Regions from separate parts of the Natronocella acetinitrilica genome, predicted to be linked through region 1. Evidence: predicted binding sites of a transcription regulator. Region 1 holds the regulator's gene; the other holds the start of a gene.

The links. The regulator sigma-54, encoded in region 1, starts transcription at its own class of promoters, with help from an activator protein. The targets are predictions, from matches to a motif close to TGGCANGNTNCNTGCTT.
Region 2: glnA (glutamate--ammonia ligase) is a predicted target of sigma-54. The motif match lies at 2,898-2,914, and genes of this name have one in related genera.

Annotation. Positions count from the first base shown of each region.
Region 1 covers NZ_JALJXV010000002.1:337,204-344,289, forward strand. The annotation lists gene J2T57_RS04890 (calcium/sodium antiporter) at 1-936, shown strand, start outside; gene J2T57_RS04895 (KpsF/GutQ family sugar-phosphate isomerase) at 1,022-2,017, shown strand; gene J2T57_RS04900 (KdsC family phosphatase) at 2,017-2,580, shown strand; gene lptC (LPS export ABC transporter periplasmic protein LptC) at 2,573-3,148, shown strand; gene lptA (lipopolysaccharide transport periplasmic protein LptA) at 3,186-3,638, shown strand; gene lptB (LPS export ABC transporter ATP-binding protein) at 3,635-4,384, shown strand; gene J2T57_RS04920 (RNA polymerase factor sigma-54) at 4,585-6,093, shown strand; gene hpf (ribosome hibernation-promoting factor, HPF/YfiA family) at 6,167-6,505, shown strand; gene ptsN (PTS IIA-like nitrogen regulatory protein PtsN) at 6,614-7,086, shown strand, end outside.
Region 2 covers NZ_JALJXV010000001.1:472,473-479,558, forward strand. The annotation lists gene glnL (nitrogen regulation protein NR(II)) at 1-599, opposite strand, end outside; gene J2T57_RS02270 (DUF4124 domain-containing protein) at 774-1,295, opposite strand; gene glnA (glutamate--ammonia ligase) at 1,424-2,839, opposite strand; gene J2T57_RS02280 (hypothetical protein) at 3,037-3,603, opposite strand; gene glyQ (glycine--tRNA ligase subunit alpha) at 3,811-4,752, shown strand; gene glyS (glycine--tRNA ligase subunit beta) at 4,745-6,844, shown strand; gene gmhB (D-glycero-beta-D-manno-heptose 1,7-bisphosphate 7-phosphatase) at 6,897-7,086, shown strand, end outside.

The DNA.
Region 1 (7,086 bases):
TTCAATCTCGCCCTGATCCTGTGCGCCTTCCTGGCGCTGGCCTGGAGCGCGGATCGCTTCGTCGCCGCAGCGGGGGGGCTGGCCTTGCGCCTGGGCATGCCGATGGTCCTGGTGGGGTTGGTGATCGTCGGGTTCGGTACTTCGGCGCCGGAAATGCTGGTATCCGCCCTGGCCGCCTACGCGGACAACACGGGGCTTGCCATCGGCAACGCGCTGGGCTCGAACATCGCCAACATCGCGCTCATTCTCGGTATTGCCGCGCTGGTCACGCCGGTGCTTGCCACCCTGCGAAGCGTCAGAACCGAGCTGCTCACCCTGCTGGTTGTGACGCTGGCCATTGTTCCACTCCTTCTGAACGGCCAACTGGGCCGACTGGACGGCGTCCTGCTCCTGACCACCCTGGTCGGCATCCTGATCTGGTTCACGATGCGGGCTCGGCGCGGCGAACTCAACGTGACCGACGCGGTACCGAACCCGGGCCCGGTAGGCCGCACCATACTCTGGCTGGTGATCAGCCTGTGCATACTTCTCGTCAGCGCCCAGATACTGGTGGTCGCCGCCGCGAACCTGGCGCGCATGGCCGGTGTGAGCGACCTGGTAATCGGACTCAGCATCGTCGCCCTGGGGACCAGCCTGCCGGAACTGGCCACCAGTATCGCCGCCGTCCGCCAGCGACAGTTTGCGCTGGTCATCGGCAACATCCTTGGCTCCAACCTGTTCAACCTGCTCGCCGTCCTCGGCCTCGCCGTGGCCATCCGGCCAACGGAACTCGGGTTGATCCAGCTGCTGCGCGACTACGGTGTCATGACGGCGCTCACGGTGATCCTGTGGCTGCTGTTGCTGACCAGACAGGGTATCGGGCGGCTGAGTGGCCTGTGCCTGGTAATGGCCTACCTGCTCTACCAGGCAATCCTGTTTGCCCTGCCCCACACCTGACTTGCACCGCCCCCGGCCGCAGCCGACAATGCCCGGCAGCAGCCACAACGTCCCTAATCCGGCACGACAGGGAGGACCGGTCGCCATGGCGAGCGCCGGCGAGACAGACTACGACGCAGACCAGCTCCGCGAGCTTGGCGGCCGCGTCCTGGAGCTAGAGGCCGGGTCCATCCTTGCCCTGCGGGAGCGGCTTGACGCCGGATTCGTTGCGGCCTGTCGATACATGCTCGGTTGCCGGGGCCGGATTGTCGTGCTGGGCATGGGCAAATCAGGCCACATCGGCGGCAAGATTGCCGCGACCCTGGCCAGCACCGGGTCGCCCGCCTTCTTTGTCCATCCCGGCGAGGCCAGTCACGGGGATCTCGGCATGATCACGGCTCAGGACGTGGTGCTGGCCCTGTCCAACTCCGGCGAAACCGGGGAAATCATCACCATACTCCCGCTGATCAAGCGACTGGGGGTCCCTCTGATCAGCCTCACCGGTAATCCGGCATCGACTCTGGCCCAGGCGGCCAGTGTCAACATCGACGTCTCCGTTGCCCAGGAGGCCTGCCCCCTGAATCTGGCCCCCACCTCGAGCACGACGGCGGCACTGGCCATGGGCGACGCGCTCGCCGTGGCGATGCTCGAGGCCCGGGGCTTCACCGCCGAGGACTTTGCCCGCTCCCACCCCGGAGGTCGACTGGGACGCCGGCTACTGCTGCTGATCGACGATATCATGCATACCGGCGACGCCCTGCCCCGGATCGGTGCCGACGCACCGCTTCGGGACGCGTTGCTGGAAATGAGCCGCACGGGCCTGGGGATGACCACGGTGCTGGATGACGACCACCGGCTGGTGGGCATATTCACCGATGGCGACCTGCGCCGCAGCCTGGATCGCGGCGTCGATGTCCATGACACGCGGGTCCGCGAGGTCATGACCCGCGGCGGACGTACCATCCAGCGCGGCGCACTGGCAGCGGAAGCGCTGCATCTCATGGAGGAACACAAGATCAACGCCCTGGTGGTCCTGGATCAGGACGGCCGCGTGATCGGCGCGCTCAACATGCACGACCTGCTTCGCGCCGGGGTGGTGTGATGGATACTTCGCTGCCGGTGATGTTCCGCCGGCCCTCCGACGACGTGCTCGCCCGGGCGGCCCGGGTTCGCCTGCTGGCACTGGACGTGGACGGCGTGCTGACGGACGGCACGATCTGGTACGGCGACAGCGGAGAGAGCCTCAAACCCTTCAACATTCTCGATGGCCTTGGCCTTCGTCTGCTGCTCGGCGCCGGCATTGCCGTGGCCCTGATCACGGCTCGCGACTCGAACCCCCTCCGCCGCCGGGCGGCGGACCTGGGGATTCCCCACGTCCACACCGCGGTGAACGACAAGCTTGCCACCTGGAAGGGGCTGCTCGCCGATTTGCAGCTTGACCCGACGCACGCGGCATTCATGGGGGATGACCTCATCGACCTGCCAGTGCTGCGCCAGGCTGGGCTTGCGCTCACCGTGCCGAACGCGCACCCGGCCCTGCAGGTTCATGCCCACTGGTGCGCAGAGCGTGAGGGCGGTGGGGGCGCGGTGCGGGAAGCCTGCGAACTGATCCTCGCCGCCCAGGGCAGCCTGCAGGCGATTCTGGAGCGCTACGGCCATGCATAGGCGCTGGGTGTTCCGCATCGTGGCCGGGCTGGTCATCGCCGCTGCAGGCTGGTGGATACTCGACGAGGACACGGTGGACCCGGTGGTCGCACCGGACAGTCTCGAGCGGGAGCGCACGCCGGATTACTTCGTCGAGAACTTCACCCTGGATGCCACCGATGAACAGGGCGTCCGAACCTATCGGCTGCAGGGCGACACCATGACGCACTTCATGGACGATGACCTCTGGCGGGTACAACAGCCCTGGATGATCTACTACACCGAATCCGGCTCGCCGTGGCATCTGCGCTCGGAGCGCGGCCGGGCGTGGAACAGCGTCACCGAAGCCATGCTGGAAGGCGACGTCACCATTCGCCGCGAGGCCAGCGACGAGAACCTTGAAGCCAACATCGACACCTCTGAAGTCTACCTTCGCCCGCAGGCCCGCTACGCTGAAACCGACCAGTACGCCGTTTACTACCGGGACGGCTTGCGCATCAGCGGGATCGGCGTGCGGGGCTACCTGGACAGACAACAGATCGAGATGCTCTCGGAGGTCAGAGGCGTATATGAACCTGCCGTCGACTAATCGGCTCCTGGGCCGACTTGCACTTTCAGTCCTTGCCTTGGTACTGACGAGCGCCGCTGCGGCCGAACCGATCTACCTGGATGCGGACGAAGCAGAAATAGACAATGTCTCCGGGGTCAGCGTCTATACCGGCAACGTGGTCATGACCCAGGGGTTGCGCGAGATCACCGGCGACCGCATGACGGTGCACACCACCCGCGAGGGTCGCGAGCTCTCCCGGGTCATCGTCGAGGGCCGCCCCGCCGTCTATACCCAGCAGCCCGACGACGGCACGGCGCTGGTGAGGGCCGATGCGCCGCGCATGGAGTACTTTGCCACCGGACCGGAACGGATCATCCTCATGGACGGCGGCCGCATCACCCGCGGGCGCAACGAGTTCACCGGTGAGGTCATCGAATACAATCTGGAAACCGAGGTCGTCAATGCCCGGGGCGATGACGATACCGGCCGACGCATCCGCATCACACTGTTCCCCGAGGATGAAGAATGAGCGCTGTGCCCGCTGAAGCCGATAGCACGCTTCGCGTGGTGGACATCAAGAAGAGTTACCGCAAGCGCGTCGTGGTGCGTAGCGCATCCCTGTTGGTGAATACGGGTGAGGTGGTGGGCCTGCTCGGGCCCAATGGCGCTGGCAAGACAACCTGCTTCTACATGGTGGTGGGCCTCGTGCCCACCGACGGCGGTCGCATCGAACTGGATGGCAAGGACATCACCCGACTGCCCATGCATGTACGGGCCCGGCGTGGTGTCGGCTACCTGCCCCAGGAAGCCTCGGTGTTCCGCAAACTGAGCGTTGCCGACAATCTGATGGCCATTCTCGAGACCCGGCCCGAACTCAACCGGCAACAGCGCCGAGACCGGGTGGGTGAGTTGCTCGACGAGTTCAACGTCAGTCACCTGCGCGACCAGATGGGCATCAGCCTGTCCGGGGGCGAGCGGCGCCGTGTGGAAATTGCCCGCGCGCTGGCGGCAAACCCGCGTTTCATTCTGCTGGATGAACCCTTCGCCGGGGTCGACCCCATTTCCGTCCTGGATATTCAGGAGATCATCCGCCACCTGGCCGCCCGGGGAATCGGCGTCCTGATCACGGACCACAATGTGCGCGAGACCCTCGGCATCTGCCAGCGTGCCTACATTCTGAGCGGTGGGGAAGTCATTGCCGAAGGCGGCGCGGAAGACATTCTGGCCAACCAGCGGGTGCGGGAAGTCTACCTCGGTGAAGGTTTCCGCATGTGATCATGGCCACGGCGAACCCGTTGACACGCAAGACTCGGGCCATGCGCTGTTCTCAGCGCCTGTCTTTTCCGTTACGATGATCCGGACGCTTCGCCACGACGTTGAATGCATGCGGAATCCGGCACCACAAAAAGGCTACATGATCAATGGCAGCGCCGCTCCGGCGCCCATTTACCATGTAATCCGGTAACCCCCTGCCCATGAAACAGTCGCTACAACTTCGACTCGGCCAGACCCTCACAATGACCCCACAGCTGCAGCAGGCGATCCGCCTGTTACAGCTATCGACACTTGAGCTGCGCACCGAGATCCAGCAGGCCCTGGATTCCAACCTCATGCTGGAACCGGCGAGTGAACACGACGACGAAATCGACGAGGAAGCCATCGCCGACAACCGCGATGGGGACGATGCCGAAGCCCGACAGCAGGCGGAGCGGGATGAAGCCCGCCGCGAGGTTGCCGAACGGGAAGTCGACGAGTCCAACAACACCGCACCCGACGATATCCCCGACGACCTGCCCCTGGATTCCGACTGGAACGACGTCTATGACGGAGCCACCAGCTACAGCGCCGGCGACAGCGATGAGCAGATGGACTCCTGGGAGAGCCGCTCCAGCAGCAGTCGCAGTCTGCAGGACCACCTCCAGGAGCAACTCGAACTGAGTCCGCTGAACGAGCGCGATCGCGCCATCGGCGAGGCCATCATCGACTCGGTGCGGGACGACGGCTACCTCAGCAGCAGCCTGGACGACATCCTCGCAGCGCTACCCCCGGAGTGGGAAGTCGAACTTGATGAGGTCGAGGCCGTGCGCCATCTCATCCAGCGCTTCGATCCCCTGGGGGTTGCCTCGGTGAACCCGCGGGAAGCGCTATTACTGCAATTACAGGTCCTGCCGCCGGACACGCCCTGGCTGGAGCCGGCCATCCGTCTCGTTGACCAGCACCTGGAATTGCTCGGCAGCCGGCAGATCGCCCAGCTGACCCGGCGCATGAAGCTCGATCAGGAAGAGCTGCAGCACGTCCTTGCGCTGATCCGCACCCTGGATCCACGGCCCGGCTCGCAGATCAGTGACCGGCAGGCCGAATATGTGACTCCGGACGTCTACGTGCGCAAGGTTCAAGGTGCCTGGCGAGTCGAGTTGAACCCGGAGGCAACGCCACGGGTGCGCGTCAACAGTTATTATGCGAGTCTGGTGCGGCGGGCGGACAGCAGTAACGAGAATACGACCCTACGGCAGCATCTGCAGGAGGCACGGTGGCTCATCAAGAGTCTGCGCAGTCGCAACGACACGCTGCTGAAAGTCGCCACATGTATTGTCAATCATCAGCAGGACTTCTTCGAGTTTGGCGAGGAGGCGATGAAGCCGCTGGTGCTGCGGGAAGTTGCCGAAGAGGTGGAGATGCACGAGTCCACCATCTCCCGCATCACGACCCAGAAATACATGTATACCCCCAGGGGCACATTCGAGTTCAAGTACTTCTTTTCCAGCCATGTCCATACCGTGGACGGTCAGGAGTGCTCCGCAACATCGATCCGCGCACGCATCAAACGACTGATCGCCGACGAGGACGAGAGCAAACCCCTCAGCGACAGCCGACTGGCGGACATACTGAAGGATGAAGGCATCAATGTCGCCCGACGCACGGTGGCGAAGTACCGGGAGTCCATGGCCATCGCTTCATCCAACGAACGAAAGCGCATTGCCTGAGCGCGGTGTCGTCGGCCCGGTAAACGGCCGCCCCCACCCAGGGCCCTGAATAAGAGATACTAAGGAGAGCGCCATGCAAGTCGATATTACGGGCCATCACGTTGATCTGACCGATTCTCTCCGCGACTACGTTCAGCAGAAGTTCATCCGTCTTGAGCGACACTTTGACAACATGGTGGACGCCCACGTGATTCTGACGGTGGAAAAACTTGACCAGAAGGCCGAGGCGACACTGCAGCTTGGCGGCGCGAAACTGTTCGCGGACGCGGTGTCCGGAGACATGTACGCTGCCATCGACGCACTGATCGACAAACTGGACAGGCAGGTGAAGAAGCACAAGGAGAAACTCACCGACCATCATCGAGTCGAAGGCCTTCAGGCGAAAGCGGCCGGTGGTGATCTCGAGGAGTGACCAGGCTGGCCGGCGATGCCCTGGGCGGCATCTCCGGTCGACATACACTGAACGGGCAGGCCGTTTGCCCAGGGGCGGGGCCGGATCGGCGATCCGGCGTGCAAACCAATGATCAAGATTGCCGACCTGTTGACCCAGGACCGCATCGGCTGCGATGTGGCCGTATCCAGCAAGAAACGCGGGCTGGAAGTGCTCAGCGAACTCGTGGCGGGCGAAGCAGCCGGTCTGAACGCGGGCGCTATCTTCAACAAGCTGATAAGTCGCGAAAAACTCGGGAGCACCGGGCTTGGCAAAGGCGTTGCCTTGCCTCACGCCCGCGTGGAAGGCAGCGATACCGCCACTGCCGCTTTCATCAAGCTTCCCGAAGGCATCGATTTCGATGCCTTCGACCGACAGCCGGTGGATCTGCTGTTTGCCCTGGTCGTGCCGGAGCACTTTACCGACGAGCACTTGCAGATCCTCGCGCGGCTGGCGGAGATGTTCAGCGACCCTGAATTCTGCAACCGGCTGCGCGAAGCGGATTCGGCGTCTGCCCTGCATGATCTGCTGACGGCCTGGAACGGCGACCAGGCCGCCGACGG
Region 2 (7,086 bases), on a different contig from region 1:
ACCTGGCGCTTGTTTGGCCGTGTGTTCGGACCGAGTAGCCCATTAACCAGTGTGCGCAGTCGATCCGCCTCTTCGATGATCACCTGGGTGTATTCCCGCAGGGATTCATTGCCGAGCTCCCGCTCCAGTAACTGTGCCGCGCCGCGCAGACCGCCCAGTGGATTCTTGATCTCGTGGGCGAGGCCACGCAGGAGCTGCCGTGTGGCCTGATTCTGGGTAATCAGGTTCTGGTCTCGGGTGATACGAAGGCGCCGGTCCAGATGGTTTAGTTCGATCAGGACCTCGTCATGGGGCAAAGGCGCCATGGACAGATCCACAGTGATGTAGCGGCCTTCGGAGACCTCAAGGCGAAGCTCGCGCTCCGTGAATGCCGTTCCGCTTGCCAGGACTTGACCCGCAGAGCGCTCCAGCACGCGCCCGGCCGGCGTGAATCGACGCAGCGGGCTATCACTGACCTGCCGCGCACTGACCGCAAACATGGCCTGGGCGGCAGGATTGATAAAGCGCACGCGCAGTTCTTCGTCCAGCAGAATCACACCCAGAGACAGGTGCTCGACGACGCGATCGACAAGGCCGGATGCAGGTGCACGGATAGTCATGCTGCTTACCTAGCAAAAAGCGGTCCACACTCACCAAAAGAGGGCGGAGCGCGGTAAAAGGGTGCAGATCAAGCATGAGAGCGGTCGGGATTGGCTGCACTTGTAACCGGTGGTGCCCGACACAGACAAGTATGCACCAATATAGTGCATGGTGTGCTAAAAGAGGGCGTGGCGCTAGCGGGCCGGGCTCAGTCGGGATGCTTGGAGCATGTAAAAGGTGGACGATTCGGAGCGGGCAACCACGTCGTCACTGCGGTTGATGATCTCTACCTGCAGGCTGTATTCACCCCGATGGATGCCCTCAAGCTGGAAGCTGGCCTGTCGGCCGGCAGCTACTGCATCGCCGTTGAGCAACAGCCGATAGCGATGTCCATCATGCAGCGACGGCTCGGACTCGACACGCACGGTAACCAGACCCTGGTTGTCCCGAACGACGTCGTCATGGCCGGGTGATGCAATGGCGACCGTCCGGTAGCGTTCGGAGGCAGATTCAGCCTGTTGCGCGCTTTGTTGTTGCCGCCGCGGAGGTGTGCGGGGCTGATAGGTCGGCAGCGTATCGAGTTGTATTTCCTCGGCCCCGGGCCGGGGTTGATCGCTGAAGCTGACGTTACCCTGCTCATCCACATGCCTGTAGACCTGGCTCAGGGAAAGCGCCGGCAGCAACAACAGCAACAGTGGTAGGTAACGTCTCTCCATGCCTCCAGTCTAGCGCGTCAGCAATCTGCTGCCGGGTTGGCAAGACAGCCGGATGCGTTGGCAGGACGAGTGGACAAAAAAAGGGCCGCGCATGGCGGCCCCTGGTTTTCGAACGGTTTCGGTCCGTGTCAGACGCTGTAATACATGTCGAATTCCACCGGATGGGTGGTCATGCGCAGACGCTGCACTTCTTCCGTCTTCAATTCGATGTAGGCATCGATGGAATCGTCGGTGAAGACACCGCCAGCCTTCAGGAACTCGCGATCTTCGTCGAGGGCCTGCAGGGCTTCTTCCAGATCGAAGGCAACCTTCGGGATATCCTTTTCCTCTTCCGGCGGAAGATCGTAGAGGTCCTTGTCCATGGCGTCGCCAGGATGGATCTTGTTCTGAATCCCATCGAGGCCGGCCATCAGCAGGGCCGTGAACGCAAAGTAGGGGTTGCCGGTGGAATCCGGGAAACGCACCTCAATGCGACGCGCCTTGGGATTGGAAATCCACGGAATCCGGATAGATGCAGACCGGTTGCGGGCCGAGTAGGCCAGCAGCACAGGGGCCTCGAAACCGGGAACAAGGCGCTTGTAGCTGTTGGTCGACGCGTTGGTGAAGGCGTTGATGGCCTTGGCGTGCTTGATGATGCCGCCAATGTAGTAGAGCGCCGTTTCGCTCAGGCCGCCGTATTGATCGCCGGTGAAGACGTTCTCGCCGTTCTTGGAGAACGACTGGTGCACGTGCATACCGTTACCGTTATCGCCCACCAGTGGCTTGGGCATGAAGGTCGCGGTTTTGCCATAAGCGGAAGCGACGTTGTGCACGGCATACTTGAGCTTCTGCACTTCGTCGGCCTTCTTGACCAGCGTATTGAACTTCACGCCGATCTCACACTGACCTGCAGTGGCGACCTCGTGGTGATGCACTTCCACCTCGAGACCCAGCTCTTCCATTGCCTGGCACATGGCGGTGCGGATATCGTGCAGCGAATCCACCGGCGGAACCGGGAAGTAGCCGCCCTTCACACCAGGCCGGTGGCCCATATTGCCGTCTTCATAGACACGCTCGGAGTTCCAGCCTGCTTCCTCGGAGTCGATGCGATAGAAGCTGCCGGACATTTCGGCGCCCCAACGGACGTCATCGAAAATGAAGAACTCGGGCTCCGGGCCAAAGAACGCGGTGTCGCCCAAGCCTGTGGACTTGAGGTAGGCCTCGGCACGCTTGGCAATGGAGCGCGGATCACGCTCGTAGCCCTGCATGGTGTTCGGCTCGATGATATCGCAGGTGATGTTCACCGTGGGCTCATCGAAGAAAGGATCCAGCGTGGCGGTGTCAGGATCGGGCATGAGGATCATGTCGGATTCGTTGATCCCCTTCCAGCCGGCAATGGAGGAGCCGTCGAACATCTTTCCGTCTTCGAACAGATCCTCGTCGACCGTGGACGCAGGCACGGTGACATGCTGCTCTTTGCCCTTGGTATCCGTGAAGCGCAGGTCCACGTACTTCACGTTCTCTTCTTTGATCATCTTCAGTATGTCAGCACCGGTGCGGGACATGCGTTACCTCCAACATGGTCGTTGTATGTGGTCGCCGGAGCGAGTTCGGGCGCAAATGAAGCAGATTCTATGCCAGCACCAAAAGACAGCAGTTTACGGGCTCTACTGGTGCACAGTCAGCATTGGATCAGGAAACGGCGCACAAGAATAGTGCGGGGTGCGCCGAGTTTGCACCATAACAGTGCGCTGAGTCTGCGTTAGTGACGAAACTGTCCACTGTCCTGCCCGGGAATCCTGCCACCCTTGGTGAGTCCGGTACCAGGCTCTGCCGCAGCAGTGCGCTCCATTCTACGCAAGGCTTTGTCCAGCGAGGTGGCATTGTCATCCGGGTCTGCCCGCATGGCCTGCAAGACGTCACGCAGTTCAATGAAATGTTCAGCGAGGCTGGCATAGAGATCGCCCAGCGCCGGTGGGGCCGTGCGCTGCGCCTCATCGTAGGCACTGCGACCGAGGGCCACAAAGTAATCGCTGCGAACGCGACGTCGCACAGCCTGACCAGGAAACAGTCCCGACAGCATCAGGCACTGGTCACCCACATCACGCAAACGTTCACCCTGCAGGCGCCCGCTGGTCTGGAGGGCGTGTAGATAGCCCACGCCCATTGCCCTACGCAACAACTCCCGATTGCGGAGGTAGCGCATGAGGAGGAAGACCAGATAGCTCTCGCCATGTTCGTCGAGCCGGGTGTCGCAGGCAGCTTGCGCTTCTTTCACCAGACGATGCCACTGGGCGGTACTGGTGCTGTCCAGTATGAGGCGATTCATCGGCTACCCTCCACACAGCCCGGATTCGGGACGCACAGCGGAAAACCTTTGCTAATTCGGGGCTTCGAGTTGGCTTTCGCCTGTCAACGGCTTCGGCATGCCACTCTCGAAGGGGTATACTGCGCCCCTGTCCCGACTCCCCGAAAATGCAAGGGGAATCGCGGCTGTTCACGTTCCGATAACCATGGGTATATCACGGGGTGCGTCTTGGCTGAAGAGGCTGTTTACCGCAATGCGCCCGATGCGCGCACATTTCAGGGCCTGATTCTGGCTCTACAGACTTACTGGGCCCGTCATGGTTGCATAGTCATGCAGCCGCTGGACATGGAGGTGGGTGCCGGTACATTCCATCCCGCCACCTTCCTCCGCGCAGTGGGGCCAGAGCCCTGGAACGCGGCCTACGTGCAGCCATCGCGTCGCCCGACTGACGGTCGCTACGGCGAGAACCCCAATCGTCTGCAGCATTACTATCAGTTTCAGGTGGTGATGAAGCCCTCTCCAGCTGCGTTCCAGGAGCTTTTCCTTGGCTCTCTGAAGGAGCTTGGCATTGATCCCCTGGTGCATGACATCCGTTTCGTCGAAGACAACTGGGAATCGCCGACCCTGGGAGCCTGGGGCCTCGGCTGGGAAGTGTGGCTGAACGGCATGGAAATCACCCAGTTCACGTACTTTCAGCAGGTGGGTGGACTCGACTGTAAACCCGTCATGGGGGAAATCACCTATGGCCTCGAGCGCATCGCCATGTATCTGCAGGAGGTGGAGAGTGTCTACGATCTGGTCTGGACGGACGGACCAGCCGGCATCGTGACCTATGGTGATGTCTACCATCAGAACGAGGTCGAGCAGTCCACCTACAACTTCGAGCAGGCCGATACCGATTGGCTGTTCTCGGCTTTCGACGCCCATGAGCGGGAAAGCACGCGCCTGGCCGAGGCAGAATTGCCCCTGCCAGCCTATGAGCAATGTCTCAAGGCCTCCCATACCTTCAATCTGCTCGACGCACGCCACGCGCTGTCCGTGACCGAGCGCCAGCGCTATATCCTTCGCGTACGGACACTGGCCCGCAGCGCCGCCCATGGCTACTACGCCCGGCGCGAGGCCCTGGGCTTCCCGCTCTGCCAGGAAACGCGGGAGGTGGCCAATGGATGATCGAAGTGATCTGCTGATCGAGCTGGGCACGGAAGAGTTGCCACCGACTGCGCTGAGGCGCCTGCGCGACGATTTCAGTGCGCTAATTGTTGGCGGCTTGCGCGATGCCGGGCTGGAGCCCGGCACAACGAAATCTTTCGCCACGCCACGACGCCTGGCGGTGGCTATCCAGGGGCTGCGGATACAACAGCCGGAACAGGTTGTGGAGCGTCGGGGCCCCGCTGTGGCCGCAGCCTTCGATCAGGACGGACAGCCCACACGAGCCGCCATCGGCTTTGCCAGTTCCTGCGGCGCCGAGGTCTCCGACCTCGAGCGTGTCGAGACCGAAAAGGGCGCGTGGCTCTACTATCGTGGCCACAAGGCCGGGCGGCCGGCTTCAGAACTGATTGCGGCACTTTTGCCGGAGGTCATCCACAAGTTGCCGGTGCCAAAGCGCATGCGCTGGGGTGACCATGAACACAGCTTCGTGCGGCCGGTGCACTGGCTTGTGGTCCTGCTTGGCGATGAGGTTGTCGATGCCTCAGTACTTGGAGTTGCCAGTAGCCGGACCAGTCGGGGTCATCGCTTCCATGGCCCAGCGTCTCTGGAGATAGCCTCGGCAGCAAGCTATGAAAAACAGCTGCGCGAGAATGCGCACGTGATCGCCGATCTGGATGCCCGACGTCAGGAGGTTCTCCGACAGGTCGAAGCCGCGGCCAGGACCGCTGGCGGCGTCGCCATGATCGATGAAGCACTGCTGGAGGAAGTCACAGCGCTTGTGGAGTGGCCCGCCGCAATTATCGGCACTTTCGAGAAGCGCTTCCTGGACATTCCACCAGAGGTGCTTGTCTCAAGCATGCAGGGTCACCAGCGGTATTTCCCGGTTCGGGGTAGCGATGACCAGTTGCTGCCGAGCTTTGTCACCATCGCCAACCTGGAAAGCCGCAACCCGGATGAAGTTGCCCGGGGGAATCAGCGTGTCATTCGCCCACGGCTGGCCGACGCCGAGTTCTTCTGGCAACAGGATCGACGCGAACCGATCTCGCAACGCATTGAAAAACTAAAGGAAATTGTTTTCCAGAAGCGGTTGGGCAGCCTCTATGACAAGGCAGTTCGCGTTGCGGCACTGTCTCGGCAGCTTGCTCCTGAATTCGGTGTTGACCCAGCGACGGCAGAACGTGCGGCATTGCTCGGCAAATGCGATCTGTTAACAGAAATGGTCGGAGAGTTTCCGGAGTTGCAAGGAATCATGGGTCGTTACTACGCGGCCCACGAGGGTCTGGGCGATGGAATCCCCGAAGCGCTGGAGCAGCACTATCAGCCCCGCTTCGCCGGCGACCAGATTCCAACCTCGCCGCTCGGTCAGGTGCTGGCGGTGGCCGAACGGGCCGATACGCTCATCGGGATCTTCGCGATTGGCCAGGCGCCCAGCGGAGACAAGGATCCCTTCGCACTGCGGCGTGCGGGCCTCGGGCTCATGCGGATCCTGGTGGAATCGCAACGCCAGATCCCGCTGCTGGCCCTGTTTGGGCGTGCTGCAGATCATCTCCCCGAGGACGTCAAGGGCGATGCGGTGGTGGATGCAGTGTTCGAATTCTGCATGGACCGCCTGAAAGCCTACTATCTTGACCAGGGCTTGCTCCCAGAACTCTTCGAGGCCGTGCGGGATGTGCGTGTGAATGACGGTGAGCCGGTGGACGAGCCGGTCGATTTTGATCGGCGCATTCACGCTTGCTCGGCATTTCTTCAACTGGATGCGGCCAGAAGCCTCGCTGCGGCCAACAAGCGGGTCAACAACATCCTGCGCAAGGCTGACGGCGTTGATATCCCGGAGGTACCGTCAGCAGACCTTCTTCAGGTGGAGGCGGAAAAGACCTTGTATGCGGTGATCGAACCGTTGACCAAGAAGGTCGCAAACCTGGCAAGGCAAGGGGATTATCAGCAAGCGCTGGAACAATTGGCTACCGCGCGTGACGGTGTGGACGCATTCTTCGATCAGGTCATGGTGATGGACGAGGATATGGAAGTCCGGGGGAATCGCCTTGCACTTTTGCGTCAACTGTCACAGCTCTTCACCAGCGTCGCGGACATCTCCCGGCTACCAAGCCAGTGAACCTTCCGCTCGGCCCGCCCTGCGTCGGCAGGGCGGTCAAGGAGTTGCTCGAGTGCCAGCTATCATTCTCGACCGCGACGGCGTAATCAACGAAGACTCCTCAGAATTCATCAAGAGTGTGGATGAGTGGCGCGCCATCCCCGGGAGCCTGGAGGCGATCGCCGCCTTATCACAAGCAGGTTGGACGATCGCCATCTGCACCAATCAATCCGGAATCGCACGAGGTCTGCTGACACCAGAGA